DNA from 4 places in the Pseudoalteromonas sp. HL-AS1 genome. Region 2 is predicted to be linked to each of the others. Evidence: predicted binding sites of a transcription regulator. Region 2 holds the regulator's gene; each other region holds the start of a gene.
The links. Region 2 encodes sigma-54, which starts transcription at its own class of promoters, with help from an activator protein. Its sites were predicted from a motif close to GTTGGCACGNNNNTNGNNT; they were not measured.

Region 1 (4,424 bases), 490 kb from region 2:
CTTAGGTGCACGACCCGCACGTTTACGTTCGTTTTCTGTAAGGTGTTTCTTACGGATACGAATGTTTAGTGGAGTAACTTCAACTAGCTCGTCATCATCGATGAACTCAAGCGCTTGCTCAAGTGAGTAGTTAAGGTGTGGAGAAAGCGTTTGCGCTTCATCAGTACCAGATGCACGTACGTTAGTTAACTGCTTGCCTTTAAGGGCGTTAACTGTAAGGTCGTTATCACGGTTATGAATACCGATAACCATACCTTCGTATACTTCAACACCGTGACCGATGAATAAACGGCCGCGCTCTTGTAAGTTGAATAATGCGTTAGTAAGTGCTTTACCAGTTGCGTTTGCAATCATTACGCCGTTCTTACGAACACCGATAGCGCCACCTTTATGAGGACCATAATGATCGAACGTATGGTACATAAGACCAGAACCCGAAGTAAGCGTCATAAAATCAGTTTGGAAACCAATTAAACCACGGCTTGGGATCATGAAGTCTAAACGCATACGGCCTTTGCCATCTGGAGTCATGTTAGTAAGTTCACCTTTACGTAGGCCAACTTGTTCCATAACAGAACCTTGATGCTCTTCTTGACAGTCAATAGTCACTGTTTCAAACGGTTCTTCTAGAACGCCATCTACAGTACGTAAGATAACTTCTGGACGAGAAACTGAAAGCTCGTAACCTTCACGACGCATGTTTTCGATTAAGATACCTAGGTGTAATTCACCACGACCAGAAACACGGAAGCTATCTGGGCTTGCAGTATCTTCAACGCGAAGTGCTACGTTGTGTACTAATTCTTTGTCTAAACGCTCACGGATATTACGTGACGTTACAAACTTACCTTCTTTACCACAGAAAGGTGAGTTATTTACAGAGAATGTCATTGTTACAGTTGGCTCATCAACACTTAGTGGTGGTAATGCTTCAACGTTTCCTGGGAAACAAACTGTATCAGAAATCTTAAGCTCACCAATACCTGTTACAGTTACGATGTTACCAGCGTAAGCTCTATCAGTTTCGATACGCTCAAGACCTAGGTAGCTTTGTACTGCACCAATTTTACCATTACGTGTAGTGCCATCAGCACTGATAATAGTAACTTGTTGGTTAGGAGCAACAGAACCACGTTTTATACGACCAATACCAACTACACCAACATAAGAGTTGTAATCTAGTTGAGAAATTTGCATTTGGAAGTCACCTTCAGGATCTGCATCCGGTGGTGATACTTCTTCAACGATCATCTTGAACATAGGTTCCATGTTGTCTGATGGTTCGTCTAAATCTAGTGTTGCCCAACCGTTGATTGCTGAAGCGTAGATTACTTTAAAGTCTAACTGTTCGTCAGTCGCGCCAAGGTTGTCGAATAAATCAAAGATTTGATCCATAACCCAATCTGGACGAGCGCCTGGCTTATCAATTTTATTGATAACGACGATTGGCTTTAAGCCTTGCGCGAATGCTTTTTGCGTAACGAAACGCGTTTGCGGCATTGGACCTTCTTGAGCATCAACAAGTAATAATACTGAGTCAGCCATCGAAAGTACGCGTTCAACTTCACCACCGAAATCGGCGTGTCCCGGGGTATCTACGATATTGATATGGTAGTCATTCCAAGAAATGGCTGTGTTTTTAGCCAAAATGGTAATACCACGTTCTTTCTCAATGTCGTTTGAGTCCATCACGCGCTCTTCGTTACCGCCGCGTGTTTCTAATGTACCTGATTGCTCAAGTAGTTTGTCAACCAGTGTTGTTTTACCATGGTCAACGTGCGCGATAATCGCTATATTTCTTAACTGTTCGATGCTCATATATTTACTCAGAGAAATTAAATTCTCATTGATCCTGCAAGATCTACGCACTCATCCACGCTTTCGCGAGATGTCCCAGCATAGGATTTAAAAGGGCGCATATTATCCCTCATTAATGACATGGATGAAAGTTTATCCAATATAAATTTCAAAACTTTCTCAATACTTTTACTAAGTATCTGTTTTATATATGACAATTATATGAATTAAATTTCAAATTTTTTTTGAAAAACAGCCTTTTTGGCTATTTTGCTGATCTTTTTGGTACTCTTTTGCATTTAGGTTATGCTATTTCCGAGCGATTAAATTAGCAGCAAATTGTGCCCTGTAAATTTTGCACCAAAAAGGAAAATTTACGCACCAATATAGTGCATTTGTACATTCCATTTTGATGCAACGATATTTTTTTAATTTATAAACAGCTAGTTATAAAAATGGCACAAAATCAGCTTAGTAAATCCCAAAGCAATTATGCAGTAATAACAAAACCCAATAGTTGGAGGACACATGTCACAATCGGTTTTAGATTTTATTAAAGAAAATGACGTCAAGTTCATTGATTTACGCTTTACTGACACTAAGGGTAAAGAACAACATATATCTATTCCTCATCACCAAGTTGATGAAGACTTTTTTGAAGACGGTAAAATGTTTGACGGTTCTTCAATTGCAGGCTGGAAAGGCATAAACGAATCAGACATGGTATTAATGCCAGTTGCTGAATCAATCAAACTAGACCCTTTCACTGAAGAATCAACATTAATCGTACGTTGTGACGTAGTAGAGCCTTCAACACTTCAAGGTTATGAGCGCGACCCGCGTTCTGTTGCTAAGCGTGCTGAAGATTACATGCGCTCTACAGGTATTGCAGATACAGTTTTATTTGGCCCTGAGCCAGAGTTTTTCGTATTTGACGACGTTAAATACAAATCAGATATGTCTGGTTCTATGTACAAAATTGATTCTAAGCAAGCTGCTTGGAACTCAGATAAAGAATATGCAGATGGCAACACAGGTCACCGTCCAGGTATTAAAGGCGGTTACTTCCCAGTTGCTCCTGTTGATGACTTCCAAGATTGGCGTTCAGCTACGTGTCTAGTTCTAGAAGAAATGGGTCAAGTAGTAGAAGCACATCACCACGAAGTTGCAACAGCAGGTCAAAACGAGATTGCTACTCGCTTTAATACAATGGTATTAAAAGCGGATGAAATCCAAGAAATGAAATATGTTATCCATAACATGGCTCACTTATACGGTAAAACAGCAACGTTTATGCCTAAGCCAGTTGTTGGTGATAACGGTTCTGGTATGCATTGTCACCAGTCACTTGCTAAAGATGGTGTAAACCTTTTTGCTGGTGATAAGTACGGCGGCCTTTCTGAAGATGCGCTTTACTACATTGGCGGTATCATCAAGCATGCTAAAGCAATTAACGCTTTTGCAAATGCCTCTACTAACTCGTACAAGCGTTTAGTACCAGGTTTTGAAGCACCAGTTATGCTTGCATACTCTGCACGTAACCGTTCTGCATCAATCCGTATCCCAGTGGTTCCATCTGAAAAAGGTCGTCGTATTGAAGTACGCTTCCCAGATCCAACAGCTAACCCATACCTTGCTTTCTCAGCAATGCTTATGGCTGGCCTTGATGGTATCAAAAACAAGATCCACCCTGGCGATGCTATGGATAAAGATTTATATGACTTACCAGCTGAAGAAGCAGCAGAAATCCCAACTGTTGCAGCATCACTTGACGAAGCACTATCTGCACTTAGCGCAGACCGTGAATTCTTAACTCAAGGTGGCGTATTCACTGATGACTTAATCGATGCTTACATCGAACTTAAATCTAAAGAAGTTGAAAAGCTTAACATGACAACTCACCCAGTTGAGTTTGAAATGTACTACAGCTGTTAATTAAGCTGTATAAAATATGTGTGTTCTCAAGCCCGCTTTGCGGGCTTTTTTAATGGTAAAATTAATCAATCTCCACTAAAGTTAAGTTACCGACAAAAATGCAGGGCTGCAGAGTGAACAACAAGATATTATTACTATTAATTGCTTTAGGATTAAGCAATTATGGTTACGCTGGTGAAACAAAGATATACGCTTGGAAAGATAAAAATGGCGTATTAGTGTTCTCTGACACCCCTCATAAAGGTGCTAAAGAGGTAAAGCTTACCAGCCAAGATCTTAATATGCCTGCAACAAATACTGACATTTTTGACGAGCAACCCCAGCCTCAACAAGCGGGCTTTAGTATTGCCATTTCCTCACCTGATCATAACCAGACTATTCGTGAAAATACCGGCACTGTTTATGTTACTAGCCGAATAAAACCACGCTTTGAAACTGGTTTTACTATACAACTTTTTATTGATGGCAAAGCACATGGCCCAGCCAGTGACAGTTCAACCTTTGCAATAAGAGATGTAGAACGTGGTGAGCACACACTACAATTAAAGCTTTTTAATAGTAAAAACCAAGTTATTGCTATAAGTGAGCCCTGCATATTTTTTATGCACCGAAAAGGGCTAAACCTAAGTAACTAAATTGGGGCATTACTAAACGTGCAGCAGTGTATTTTACTATATAACTTGCTTGTAAAT
Region 2 (4,424 bases):
TGGTAAAAAGCGTGCATCAAATACGTAGTCTGCTTCTTTTGGTATACCGTGTTTAAAACCAAATGATTCAAATGTGACAATCAGTTGCTTATCTTTTTTACCTAAAATCTTTTCACGAATAGATTCAGCGAGTTGATGAACACTTAAATCAGTCGTATCTATCATAAAGTCGGCGCGAGTGGTTAATACATCAAGTAATTCTTTTTCTTTTTTGATGGCTAAATCAAGCGGCAACGAGTCTATTGATAGTGGGTGTAATCTGCGTGTTTCAGAAAAGCGTTTGATCAATGTCTGATCGTCGCTATCTAAATAAAACAACGTAGGGTTTGCAAAGCCAGGCAAGTATTCAAGAATATCGTTAAATTCATCTTGTTCTTTAGGGATGTTGCGCACATCTATGCTAACAGCAATTTTATCGTAGCTATCAGACACACTGCGAACTAATGAAGGTAGTAGGTTTACTGGAATATTATCTACGCAATAATAACCTAAATCTTCTACAACGCGCAAAGCAACCGACTTTCCAGAACCAGAACGGCCACTTATGATAATTAACTCCATTTAACACCCTTTATAAAACTATGATTGATCGACAATAACTTGGTAAAGCTCAGTATCAGATTTTGCACTGCGTAACTGTTTACAAAAATCTTTGTTGTTTAGTTTATCAGCAATGGTTGCTAGAGTCTTTAAGTGCTGCTGGTTATCGCCATCTGGTACGATGAGTGCGACAAAAATATCAACAGGGCGATTATCGATTGCATCAAAGTTTATTGGAGTTTCGCTAACGAGCACTAAAGCCAAAGGCTCTTCTGCACCGCTCATTCTTCCATGAGGAATAGCAATGCCACGCCCTATACCTGTACTACCTAATTTCTCTCTGCTCATTAAAGCATTAAGAATATCTTGTTGCGGTAAATACGGAAGTTTGTCGTGAGCAAGTTCGCTAATGAACTCTAAAATTCTTTTTTTGCTATTAAAAAGGACCGCAGCTTTGCTGCAGTCCTGGCATATAAGTGAACTTAATTTCATCATATTAGTGTCGAGCAAGCTTCTCTTTGTGTTTGATTACTTGGCGATCGAGCTTGTCGATCAACGAGTCAATAGCGGCATACATATCTTGATGTTCTGTAGAGGCAAATAGCTCAGCACCGCTTACGTGTATTGTGGCTTCTGCTTTTTGATTTAATTTTTCTACATCGAGAATGACATGAACATTATTAATATGATCAGAGTGTCTTTCAAGCTTCGCAAATTTAGTATTAATATAGTCTCTTAGTGAATCGGTTAATTCTACGTGACGACCAGTTAAGTTTAGTTGCATAAGCATTACCCTCTTAGTTTAGCGTCTTAAATCAGACTTTTACGCTGATTTGACGGTGGAATAGCAAGAGATTCACGGTATTTTGCGATTGTACGTCTTGCTACTTTAATTCCTTGCTCAGCCAATATATCCGCTATTTTGCTATCACTCAATGGTTTTGCTGAGTTTTCTGCTGCGATTAATTTTCGGATAAGCGCACGTATTGCTGTAGATGAACATTCACCACCGTTTTCAGTACTTACATGGCTTGAGAAAAAATATTTAAGCTCAAATATACCACGGGGTGTATGCATGTACTTTTGAGTAGTCACACGCGAAATTGTCGATTCGTGCATTTCTACCATTTCAGCGACATCATTTAAAACCATTGGTTTCATGGCTTCAGGGCCATGTTCAAAAAATCCTTGTTGTTGCTTAACAATACAATTAGTAACTTTTAATAGCGTGTCGTTTCTACTTTCTAAGCTTTTAATAAACCATTTAGCTTCTTGTAAATGTGAGCGAATAAACTGGCTGTCGCCACTTGATTTTACAGTGCGAGACATTGCCGCGTATTGGCTATTAACACGAATTTTAGGCATGCTATCTGGGTTTAATTCGACAACCCAGCGACCTTTAATTTTTTTAACTGACACATCAGGAATAACATACTCAGATTCTTCCCTTACAATAGTATCTGCAGGTTTTGGGTTGAGAGTATGTATTAGTGTCATCACTTCTTTAAGCTCTTCTTCTTTAAGCTTAGTTTTTTTCATTAATGTACGATAGTCGCGAGCTGCTAATAGATCAATATGCTCGGTTAAAATCATTTTCGTTTCATTAATGTAAGGTGTTTCTTTATCAAATTGATTAAGCTGAATACACAAACACTCTTGTAAACTACGTGCAGCAATACCAACAGGATCAAACAGTTGAATGCGTTTTAATACCGCTTCAATTTCATCAAGTTCGACTTCGTTATCATCTTCGTTTTCTTGATTAAAGCTTTCTAAAATTTCTTCGCAACTGAGAGTTAAAATACCTGAATCATCGACGGCCTCTACAATCGCAATAGCGATGGCTTCATCGGTAGGGCTAAATGGCGTTAGTTGTAATTGCCACATTAAATACTCATGGAGCGTTTCAGTAGAGGCGCCTTGGTATATAGATTCGTCTTCAGGCATTGGACCTGATGAGGCTGCTGGGGCGGCACTCATGTACTCATCCCAACTAACATCCATAGCCATGTCGTCACTTAGCGTGTCTTTTGCAAGTGCTTCACCAGTATCTTGTTCATATTCGCTCGGAGCATCATCAGCAGATGCGCTAACAGTTATGTCATCGGTATCAGCTTTTTGCTCGTTTTTACCAGCAGCGTCTTCAGAATAGTCTGCCTCTTCAACCTCTAAAAGTGGATTACTGTCGAGAGCTTCTTGTATTTCTTGCTGGAGATCCAATGTACTGAGTTGCAACAAACGAATAGCTTGTTGCAACTGTGGAGTCATTGTAAGTTGCTGGCCCATGCGCAGCTGTAGTGATTGCCTCATGTATCTCTAACAATCCTTTTATGTTGTTATAATTAATACTAGCAGATGCTTAAAGACATGGCGTAAATGTTACAGCCTAAATTGCTCGCCTAAGTAAACATCGCGTACTGTTTTATCATTTAATACGTGTTCTGGAGTACCTGATGCAATCAGTTCCCCATGAGAAACAATGTAGGCTTTTTCACAAACATCAAGGGTCTCTCTTACGTTATGGTCGGTAATTAATACTCCAATCCCACGATTTTTAAGATGTTCTATTATTTTCTTTATATCTAATACCGAAATAGGGTCAACACCAGCAAACGGTTCATCCAGTAATATAAATTTAGGATCTGCTGCCAGCGCTCGTGCTATTTCTACACGACGACGTTCTCCACCCGATAATGCCATACCTTGGCTATCACGAATGTGTTGTATGCTAAATTCATCTAATAAGTTATTGAGCGTGTCTTCTCTGGCTTGTTTATTTAGTTCTTTGCGCGTTTCTAAAATGGCCATTAAGTTTTGATAAACAGTCAGCTTTCTAAAAATCGATGACTCTTGTGGTAAGTAGCCTATGCCTAATCTAGCACGACTATGCATAGGTAAAAGAGTAATATCGTTATCATCAATAGATATTTTACCTTTGTCGCTAGGAACAAGCCCTACAATCATATAAAAAGTCGTTGTTTTACCAGCACCGTTAGGGCCAAGTAAGCCAACTATACTGCCAGCTTGTACTTCAAGGCCGACGTTTTTTACAACTTCACGACCTTTATAGCTTTTTGCTAATAGTTCTGCTTTTAATGTGCTCATGGTTGACCTTTATCGCCTTTTTTACTTTTTTTAGTTTCGATCGGTACTAAAATTGTGTGAACGCGGTCAGTTGAGTTTTCATCTTTTTCGGCACTGATGAGCTGCTGCTCTATGTCGTAGGTAATGCTTTTAGCATTTATTTTTTGTCCGGCTTGCGATACTTGTGCATTACCAACAAGCGTTAAAAAACGCTTAGATACATCATAACGTACTTCGTCAGCACTGGCGCTCATAGTTGTGCCGTCTGATTGCTTTTCTTCAAAGTGCGCAGGGCTACCTGTGGCAATTAATAATTGTTTATTATCACCAAGTTCATCACGTTTGTGTACTTCGAGGCGATCGGCTGTAATGCGGCGATTACCGTGAATAATCTCAACGTTTTTCTCAAAAATACCCACATTAGCTTTCAATTGACCTTCTTGCTTGTCGGCACTTATTGAAATTTGATTGGCAGCAGGTTGCGTGTTTTGCTCTGCAGCACTACTATTAAACGCTAGTATAAGTGTAGGAATTATAAGTGATTTTAATATTTTATTGGTCATAGTATATGGTTCGCGTATGGTTAATTAGTTTTATCACTTCGGTTTTTAAGTCGGCTTCTAGGCCTTTACCGGTGATTTTTAAATTGGGTCCAGTGATGATGACGGGTTGCTCCGAACGCATTGTTAATAGCTTTATATCAACCTGAATATTATCAGCATTGATTTTGTCTATCATGGCGTTATCGGTTAAATTTTTGGCAACCACATTACCTTCTAAAATTAATTGTTTATCTTCGT
Region 3 (4,424 bases), 840 kb from region 2:
ATTTTGATAGCCCAGCAACCAACAGCCTGTTTTTAGATGAACTTTATGAAGTGCTTGGACGACATCCTAGTGTCTATATTGTAACAGACGGCGGCTTTCTTACGCCTTGGTATAGTAAAGTACGCGAACTTGGTTGGCATATGATAGGTCGATTAAGAGGCTCAATGAAGTGTAAACTAGCCATGCAATCACAATGGCATACATTAAAACAACTTAGGGCTGGTGCCAGCGATATACCTAAGACGTTAGGTCAAGCACGACTAACTCAGTCTAGCCCGACAGCATGCGATGCATTTTTACACGTATATCATGGAAAAAATAAAGGAAGAAAAGGAAAAAGCAGATTTACGAAAGATACAAAAATGTATCAAAACTTAGCTAAAGAGCCATGGTTACTCGCGACATCAGACAATACAATGACGAGTAAGCGAGTAGTTGGTTTATATAGTAAAAGAATGCAAATAGAGCAAAATTTCCGCGATGACAAAAGTTTGAGATATGGTTTTTCGTGGCGTTTTAGTAAAAGCACCGGCATAAATAGAATAGGAATATTATGCTTGATAGCCACAATAGCGAGCACTGCGTTATGGTTTATAGGGTGTGAAGCAGAAAAAAGAAAGTGGCATATAAAATTTCAAGCAAATAGCGTTAAGAATCGCCGAGTTCTTTCATTTTTAACCTTAGCCAAGCAAGTCATAAAGCTATGTAAGAGACGTATTACACAAAGCTATATAGAAAAAAGTTTAAAAAACTTTATTTTGAATTACGAAAAAGAAGCCGCTGGATAAAGGAGCCTGTAACGGATTCTGTGTAACTGCCCGTTTAAAGTGGGGATCCCTCAGCCCGATGGGTTAAGCCAAAACCATCTAAGTATCCCCATAAAAAGAAAAATGCCAGTCAGCTTAACTGACTGGCATTAGCCGTAAGGCCCTTTTTTTGGTTTTAGTTTGGGCTGATTTTATTTAGAAATCAAACTTATTGGATAATCATCGTATTGCTTAATATTATTCATTACATTTATTAAAGTATTATGTGTACTGTTTTCGTCTGCGGTTATAAGTACTGAACTTATTTCATATTCAGCCGCGAACATAGCTAAATTAGTCGCAACTTGCTCTAAATCAATTAACCTCCCAGAAAAATATACTCCGTTACTTTCATCAATTCTAAATAGAGCATTTTTAACAGGCTTATCTATTTGAGGGCTGTCGAGTGGTCGGTTTAATTCAATAGCCACAGGTTTTACAAAAGATGTAGTTACAATAAAGAAAATTAGTAATATGAACACTATGTCTAATATCGGGGTCATATCTACATCAGCATTTTTTTGCAGCTTGGTTAGTTTGCTTTTCATATTGGATCTTATTTTTAATTAAATGCTGCGGCGCCACAGCAAGGTTTTAGGTACCTATTAACAAAATTAGCACAGCAAAAATAAAGCGTGGTTAAATAAACATTCTAATAACATTAAATATTTGTACTAATTATGTATTTAAAATGTGGTGAAATAAGGTGGTGTTTATACCGTTCTGCTTATATATGGGGTCTATTTAGCATCGTTATAATGTAATGCAATTTGTTAAATTGCTTAAAAAACTATGTAGATTGGTATTAGAGGCAATAAAAAACCCAGCTCGAGGCTGGGTTCTAGTTGTGAGCTATGTAAGCTTAATGCTTTTGCATACGGCTCATTTCTGCATGGCAGCTTTGCATTGTTAATAATGTTTTAGCCAGTGCAGCTTCGCAGTCAGCTGGTTGCGGTTTATCCATTGCAGCTTTAATTTCTTCAAGGGTTTTATCTTCTACCTCTTCAAGCTCTTTTACATACGTGCTGTCGTTGTGTGAGCTAAATGTAGTAAGCAGCGCTGTGTATGCACGCCTTGCTTCGACAGCGAAAGATGAGCCATCTTCGCGTTCGCCTTTTTCATTAATTGCATATGGCTGCAAGCGCTCAACACTCACTTTTCGGGCATCTATCATACGCTGAAAAAGTGCACCAATAGCAGGGTCTTCAACTTTTTCCTGTGCTTTTTGATAAAAATCGATGCCGCTGTTCATAACTTGAATGATGTCAGTAATATGATTTACTTCTGATCCTTGATGGGTGTTCATAATGACCTCTTTAATTAAATGAATGTATAGTTCAATTTAATAAAAGCAATGTATGTTCCACGTTTCAATAGTTATGTAGTTATTTGATTTTATTGGTTTAATTTTACTTCAGTCGAGTGCTAAGTTAACAGGCATAAAAATAACCTAGCAATTTTTACATTATATTGTGTAATAAAGTTATTTTAGCTCTTCAGCTACTTCAGCTACTTTTTGACGTAACCAAATGTGACTCGCATCGCGATGTAACAGTGGACTCCAAATCATATCAAGCTCAAAAGGAGGAATTGGAAATGGTGGCTCTAAAATTTTAAGCCCCGGATCATCTAAATATATATTTGCGGCTTTTGAAGGAAGGGTCGCAATCAAATTTTTCTCTTTAGCTAAATGAATTGCTACATGGTAGTTACGCGTAAAAGTGGCAATATTACGATGCTTACCAAAGTGAGCAAGTGCTTCGTCAACCCAGCCAAGTTTTTGCACATCTTTAGGGTCCATGCCTACACCTACACCAAAACCTGTTTTGCTTACCCATATATGGCGCGCTTTTAAATAGCTGTCGAGACTAAAGTTTTCAATTATAGGATTATCGGCTTTTACTAAGCAGCAAAAACTATCTTTCCAAATACGTTTATGATGAAAAGACTGAGGTAAGTTTTCAAAACGGTTGATTGCCATATCTACTTTACCGTTTTCTACATCATGAAAGGTGACATCACTTGGTGTGAGTATATCTAAAGTAGTATCGGGGGCTTCTTCGTGCAATTTACTTAAAAGCTTTGGTGCTAATGTACTTGCAGCGTAATCACTGGCCATTATTCTAAACACACGCTTACTTTGGCTTGCCTCAAATTCTCGATTAGGTGCTAGAGTTTCTTCAAGGGTCATTAAAATGCCACGAATAACGGGTTGTAACTCCAAAGCACGCTCGGTAGGTACCATACCATCGCTGGTACGAACTAAAATAGGGTCGTTAAATAAGTTACGAAGACGTTTAAGGCCATTACTCATTGCAGGTTGCGTTATACTCAATTGATTAGCAGCGCGTGTTACGTTGCATTCTCGAAGCAATGTATCGAGGTAAACGAGTAAATTTAAATCTATTTTACTTATATTCATTGTGTGTGTCCTTTAGCGCTTACCAGTGGTGAATAAAGCGCTGTGCTGTCGGGTATGGGTAAATATGACTTACCTGACCATTTTTTATATTTTGTTGTGCCTGCTTCCAAAAGCTAACATCTATAAGCTCAGGATGAGTGCTGAGTAAAAACTTTTTATACGTAGGGTTTGGCATTACAAATGTACAAAGTTGCTCAGGAAATACGTCCTGTGGTGCAACAGAGTAACTTTGTTCATCCATTAGATAGTCGTCATAGCTCTTTGCTTTTGGTAATGCTCTAAAGTTCATATCGGTTAGATATTGAACTTCATCGTAATCGTAAAAAATAATACGTTTGTGCTTACTTACACCAAAGTTTTTTAAGAGCATATCACCAGGGAATATATTAACAGCAATCATTTCTTTTAGGGCTTGCCCATATTCTTCAATCGCGTCGGCGACACTTTCTTCATCAGCATTTTCTAAAAACAAGTTAAGAGGTGTCATGCGCCGTTCAATATACAAGTGCTTGATGATCAACCAATCGCCCTCAATTACCATTGATGAGCCAATTGTTTTATGTAATTGCGCAAGTAAATTACTATCAAAACGCGCTAAAGGAAATACGACGTTAGAATATTCTATGGTATCGGCCATTCTGCCAACGCGATCATGGTTTTTTACTAGTTGATAGCGCTTTAATACGGTATCACGGCCAAAGGGTTTACTCTCACCAAATTTGTCTTTTATTACTTTAAAAACATAGCCAAATGAGGGGAGGGTAAATACCATCATCACCATACCGGGAGTCCCCGGTGCAATTGTAAACTCATCACTAGAGTGAGATAAATGATTTAAAAACTCTCGGTAAAACTCAGTTTTACCCTGCTTATGAAAACCCACTGCGTTATAGAGCTCAGCAAGTGTTTTGTTTGGCATAAGTTGATTTAAAAACCGAACAAGTGCTGAAGGTGCGTGAGTCTCTACCATAAAGTAGGCGCGGGCAAAGCCAAAAATAACACGCATTTGAGATGACTTAGTTAAAAGTGCATCTAAATATAATCCGTTATCTCCATCGTGTAATACAGCGATTATAAAAGGCTGAACCCCACTTTTTGAAACAACACGACCAACAATATAGGCTGCTTTATTTCGATAAAAAGGTGTGTGTAAAATATCAAAGCGCATTTGCCAAGGTTGGTGATGTGTATCGGGG
Region 4 (4,424 bases), 1.7 Mb from region 2:
AAGCGAATCAAATAGCGATTGATATGCTTGGCGAGCCACTTGAAGGTGAGCGCTGGTTTAATGTTATTCAGCGCTCTTTTAGGCCACATCAAGATGATGGCCATGAAGTGTCTTTAAAAGACGGACGCCTAATAAAGCTTGATATTACTGCTTTAGCACCAGAGCCTGGGCAACTTATTTTAATGACGGATTTAACCGAAACTCGCCGCTTACAAAAACGTGTTGCACATATGCAGCGATTAAGCGCGCTGGGTAAAATGGTTGCATCATTAGCGCATCAAGTCCGTACGCCGCTCTCAGCCGCTATGCTGTACGCTGCTAATTTAGGGTCTAAGCGCTTACCCGAAGCATCTCGCGATAATTTTCAAACAAAGTTAATGTCGCGTTTAAAAGATTTAGAAACTCAAGTAAACGACATGCTGTTATTTGCTAAAAGTGGCGATCAGCAAGTTGTTGAGCAAGTTTCAATGCAGCAGCTTTTAACCGAAGTTAAAGCAGGTGCTGATGCGATGGTCGCACTTAATGAAAGTGAACTGGATGTAAGCTTACCTGAACCCGATATACAAATAGTTGGTAATAAAACGGCATTGGCCAGTGCTATTCAAAATCTAGTGCACAATAGTATTCAAGTTATTGGCGGCGGCGCAAAAGTAAAAATTAACGCACAAAGAGATTTAAAAGATTTAGATATGGTTCGTATTAGTGTGAGCGACAATGGCCCAGGTGTAGATTTAAGCCAAAGCGATAAAATTTTTGAACCATTTTTTACTACAAAAAGTCAGGGCACAGGTTTAGGGCTTGCTGTAGTGAGTTCGGTGGCTAGTGCGCACCAAGGACGTGTTGATGTGACTAATAATACGCAGGGTGGTGCCTGCTTTAGCTTGTTACTGCCTATTAAGGCAACATCTAAATTAGAGGGGTCATTATGAGTAACACTATTTTAGTTGTCGAAGATGACGCAGGGCTTCGTGAAGCCTTAATAGATACCCTTGAAATGTCGGGTATTGAATGTGTTGCAGCGAGCAGTGCTGAGCAAGCAATGTTACTGCTTAAAAAAGATCAATTTTCGCTTGTTGTAAGCGACGTGCAAATGGGCGCAATGAGTGGACTTGATTTACTACGCAGTATTAAATTAAACCACCCTGATTTACCTGTATTGATGATGACGGCGTATGCCACAATTGACGATGCGGTAGAGGCCATGCGCCTAGGTGCAATTGACTACATGGCAAAACCATTTGCACCTGAAGTGCTGTTAAATATGGTGAGCCGTTATTTGCCTGAAAAAGCAAAAGAAACCGACGGCCCCGTTGTTGCTGACCCAACTAGTATTCAATTATTGGAGCTTGCAAGTAAAGTAGCACGCTCTGATGCAAGTGTAATGGTACTTGGCCCAAGTGGTTCAGGTAAGGAAGTACTTGCGCGTTATATTCATGATAAGTCGAGCCGATGTAATGAGCCATTTGTGGCGATTAACTGCGCGGCTATTCCTGAAAACATGCTCGAAGCCACTTTATTTGGTTACGAAAAAGGGGCTTTTACGGGCGCGATTCAAGCATGCCCGGGTAAGTTTGAGCAAGCGCAGGGCGGTACTATTTTACTTGATGAAATTACTGAGATGGACTTAGGGTTGCAAGCTAAGCTTTTGCGCGTACTGCAAGAGCGTGAAGTAGAGCGTTTAGGTGGCCGTAAAACAATTCAACTTGATGTGCGTATTTTGGCTACCAGTAATCGTGACTTAAAAGAAGCGGTTGCTAAAAACCAGTTTAGAGAAGATTTATATTACAGGCTTAATGTTTTTCCATTGATGTGGCGACCATTGTGCCAACGCCCCGGTGATATTATTGTATTGGCTAAGCATTTAATTGAGCGCCATATTAGTAAAAGCAAAGAGCCCATGGCGTATTTAGATAAAGCGGCTGAGCAAAAGCTATTGGCTCATACATGGCCTGGTAACGTGCGCGAGCTTGATAACGTTATACAACGTGCACTTATACTGCGTACGGGCAACACAATAAACGAGCATGCTATTTTTATCGAAAACTTAGCATCTAATAACTTTGTTATGGAGCCTTCATTGGCTGCGGTGCAAACAGTGTCGGCAGCCGAGGTAACTCAAGAAGCTCAAGGTATTGAGAAAAGCACGTTAAGCTCTGCATATTATGATGAAAAATCGCATGCTGAGGATGAGCCTAAACAAGGTTTGCTAGCGGCAGATACCGGTAGCTATAAAGATGAGCTTAAAGACAAAGAGCATCGCATTATTTTAGAAACCCTTGCACGTTGCCAAGGTAAGCGTAAAGACGTTGCCGAAACGTTGGGCATAAGCCCACGAACTTTACGTTATAAACTAGCGCAAATGCGCGATCTAGGTATTTCACTTCCTGCATAACCTCCTATAAACCCTAAGCTTGCAGTGCAAGCTTAGGGTCGTCAAAACTCTGACTCACACAGATTAAAGTTAACCTATTGTATTTTAATGATTAATTATTTGGCATGCTTTGTGCTTTATTACTTATAAGAGTTCACTGCGTGTCAGAGATAAATTATGAAAATTCAAAACAGTGCTGTATTTCAAGAAATGCAATCAATGGCTTTAGAAGCCGGCCGTAATAATCAAACTAATAAACTGCCAACTCAGGTGCAGTCTACTTCTACAGCACAATTTGGCGACATGCTAAGTGATGCAATAAATTCAGTGCACGGATTACAACAAGATGCCGCGCAAAAAGTAACAGCAGTTGAGATGGGGGATCGAAGTGTATCTCTTGCTGAGGCGATGATTGCTTCTCAAAAATCGTCAGTTGCTTTTGAGGCTACAGTACAGGTTCGTAATAAACTTGTTGAAGCTTATAAAGAAATCATGAACATGCCTGTTTAATTAGGTAGTGGAGAATTATTGTGGCGCAATCTAACCAATCTACAGACCTAGCACTTGCTGGTGGCGGTATTGACCAAAGTGGTGGTGATGATCAACAAGAACAAAAGTCAGGCTACTTAAGTGCTTTAAATGGTGTTGATGTATTGCGCCAAGTAACATTGGTTATAGCATTGGCTATTTGTTTAGCTATCGCGATTTTTATTATTATTTGGGCTCGTCAGCCAGATATGCGCCCGTTAGGCAAAATGCAAACAGAAGAGCTTATTCAAACATTAGACTTTTTAGATGCGCAAAAAATTGAATACCAACTAGATGGCAATGTTGTATCGGTTGATGAAAGCGAATACCAAAACATTAAATTGCTAATGACCCGCGAAGGGTTAGAGCAAGGCCCTGCATCAGGCTCTGACATAATTATGCAAGATATGGGCTTTGGTGTAAGCCAGCGCTTGGAGCGTGAACGCTTAAAGCATGGTCGTGAACAGCAATTAGCACGCACCATTGAAGAGCTAAATAACATTACTCGCGCCAAAGTATTGTTAGCCATCCCTAAAGAAAACGTATTTGCCCGCAGAGAGAAAAAACCATCTGCTACTGTAGTATTAACACTTAAGCGTGGCCGCTCACTTGACCGTGAAGAAGTAGACTCTGTTGTTGATATGATTGCTTCAGCAGTACAAGGCTTAGAGCCTGCACGTGTTACGGTTACTGACCAAAATGGTCGATTATTAAATTCAGGTTCGCAAAGCTCATTAGCAGCACGCTCTCGTAAAGAATACGATTTAGAACGTAAGCGAGAACAAGAGTATCTTGAAAAAATAGACAGTATTTTAATACCGGTTGTTGGGCTTGCAAACTATACAGCTCAAGTTGATTTGAGCATGGACTTTAGCTCAGTTGAGGAAACTCAAAAGCGTTATAACCCAGACCTACCAGCGGTTAGAAGCGAAACCACATTTGAAGAAAATAACATTGGTGGGTTAGCTGTTGGTATTCCTGGCGCGCTTACAAATCAACCACCGCTAAACTCAAACATCCCTGAAGTTGCAGGACAAGGCGGCGCAGGCACTGCTACGCCACCAACACGTAGCCACAAAGAAGCAACACGTAATTATGAACTCGATACAACTATTTCTCACAAGCGCCAGCAAAGTGGTGTAATACGCAGAATAAGTGTGTCAGTTGCTGTTGACTACGTCCCTAAAGTGGGAGAAAACGGCGAAACAACTATGACCCCGCGCTCGGTAGAGGCATTGTCAAATATTCGTCGCTTATTACAAGGTGGTGTAGGTTTTGATATGCAACGTGGTGATGCACTTGAAGTAGTAACAGTGCCGTTTGTACGTGAAGCAACAGATTTAGCCATAGAAGTGCCACTGTGGGAACAAGACTGGTTTATGAAAATAGCCCGCCTTGTATTGGGAGCCTTAGTTATTATTGTACTGATAATGGCAGTAGTTAAACCAATGCTTAAACGCTTAATTTATCCAGACGATACATTAGAAGAATACGACGAAGATGCATTAAGTTCAGGCGTAGATAT

Region 1: glnA (glutamate--ammonia ligase) is a predicted target of sigma-54. The motif match lies at 2,252-2,270, and genes of this name have one in related genera.
Region 3: RB214_RS07055 (PA2169 family four-helix-bundle protein) is a predicted target of sigma-54. The motif match lies at 2,156-2,174, and genes of this name have one in related genera.
Region 4: fliE (flagellar hook-basal body complex protein FliE) is a predicted target of sigma-54. The motif match lies at 2,491-2,509, and genes of this name have one in related genera.

Annotation. Positions count from the first base shown of each region.
Region 1 is NZ_CP133569.1:166,656-171,079, reverse strand. It holds gene typA (translational GTPase TypA) at 1-1,818, opposite strand, end outside; gene glnA (glutamate--ammonia ligase) at 2,326-3,732, shown strand; gene RB214_RS00815 (DUF4124 domain-containing protein) at 3,846-4,367, shown strand.
Region 2 is NZ_CP133569.1:655,552-659,975, forward strand. It holds gene rapZ (RNase adapter RapZ) at 1-561, opposite strand, end outside; gene ptsN (PTS IIA-like nitrogen regulatory protein PtsN) at 580-1,032, opposite strand; gene hpf (ribosome hibernation promoting factor) at 1,037-1,324, opposite strand; gene RB214_RS03080 (RNA polymerase factor sigma-54) at 1,351-2,850, opposite strand; gene lptB (LPS export ABC transporter ATP-binding protein) at 2,920-3,645, opposite strand; gene lptA (lipopolysaccharide transport periplasmic protein LptA) at 3,642-4,187, opposite strand; gene lptC (LPS export ABC transporter periplasmic protein LptC) at 4,177-4,424, opposite strand, start outside.
Region 3 is NZ_CP133569.1:1,492,496-1,496,919, forward strand. It holds gene RB214_RS07045 (IS4 family transposase) at 1-788, shown strand, start outside; gene RB214_RS07050 (biopolymer transporter ExbD) at 959-1,354, opposite strand; gene RB214_RS07055 (PA2169 family four-helix-bundle protein) at 1,669-2,112, opposite strand; gene RB214_RS07060 (LysR family transcriptional regulator) at 2,290-3,228, opposite strand; gene aceK (bifunctional isocitrate dehydrogenase kinase/phosphatase) at 3,248-4,424, opposite strand, start outside.
Region 4 is NZ_CP133569.1:2,587,892-2,592,315, reverse strand. It holds gene RB214_RS12045 (ATP-binding protein) at 1-929, shown strand, start outside; gene RB214_RS12040 (sigma-54 dependent transcriptional regulator) at 926-2,392, shown strand; gene fliE (flagellar hook-basal body complex protein FliE) at 2,549-2,881, shown strand; gene fliF (flagellar basal-body MS-ring/collar protein FliF) at 2,902-4,424, shown strand, end outside.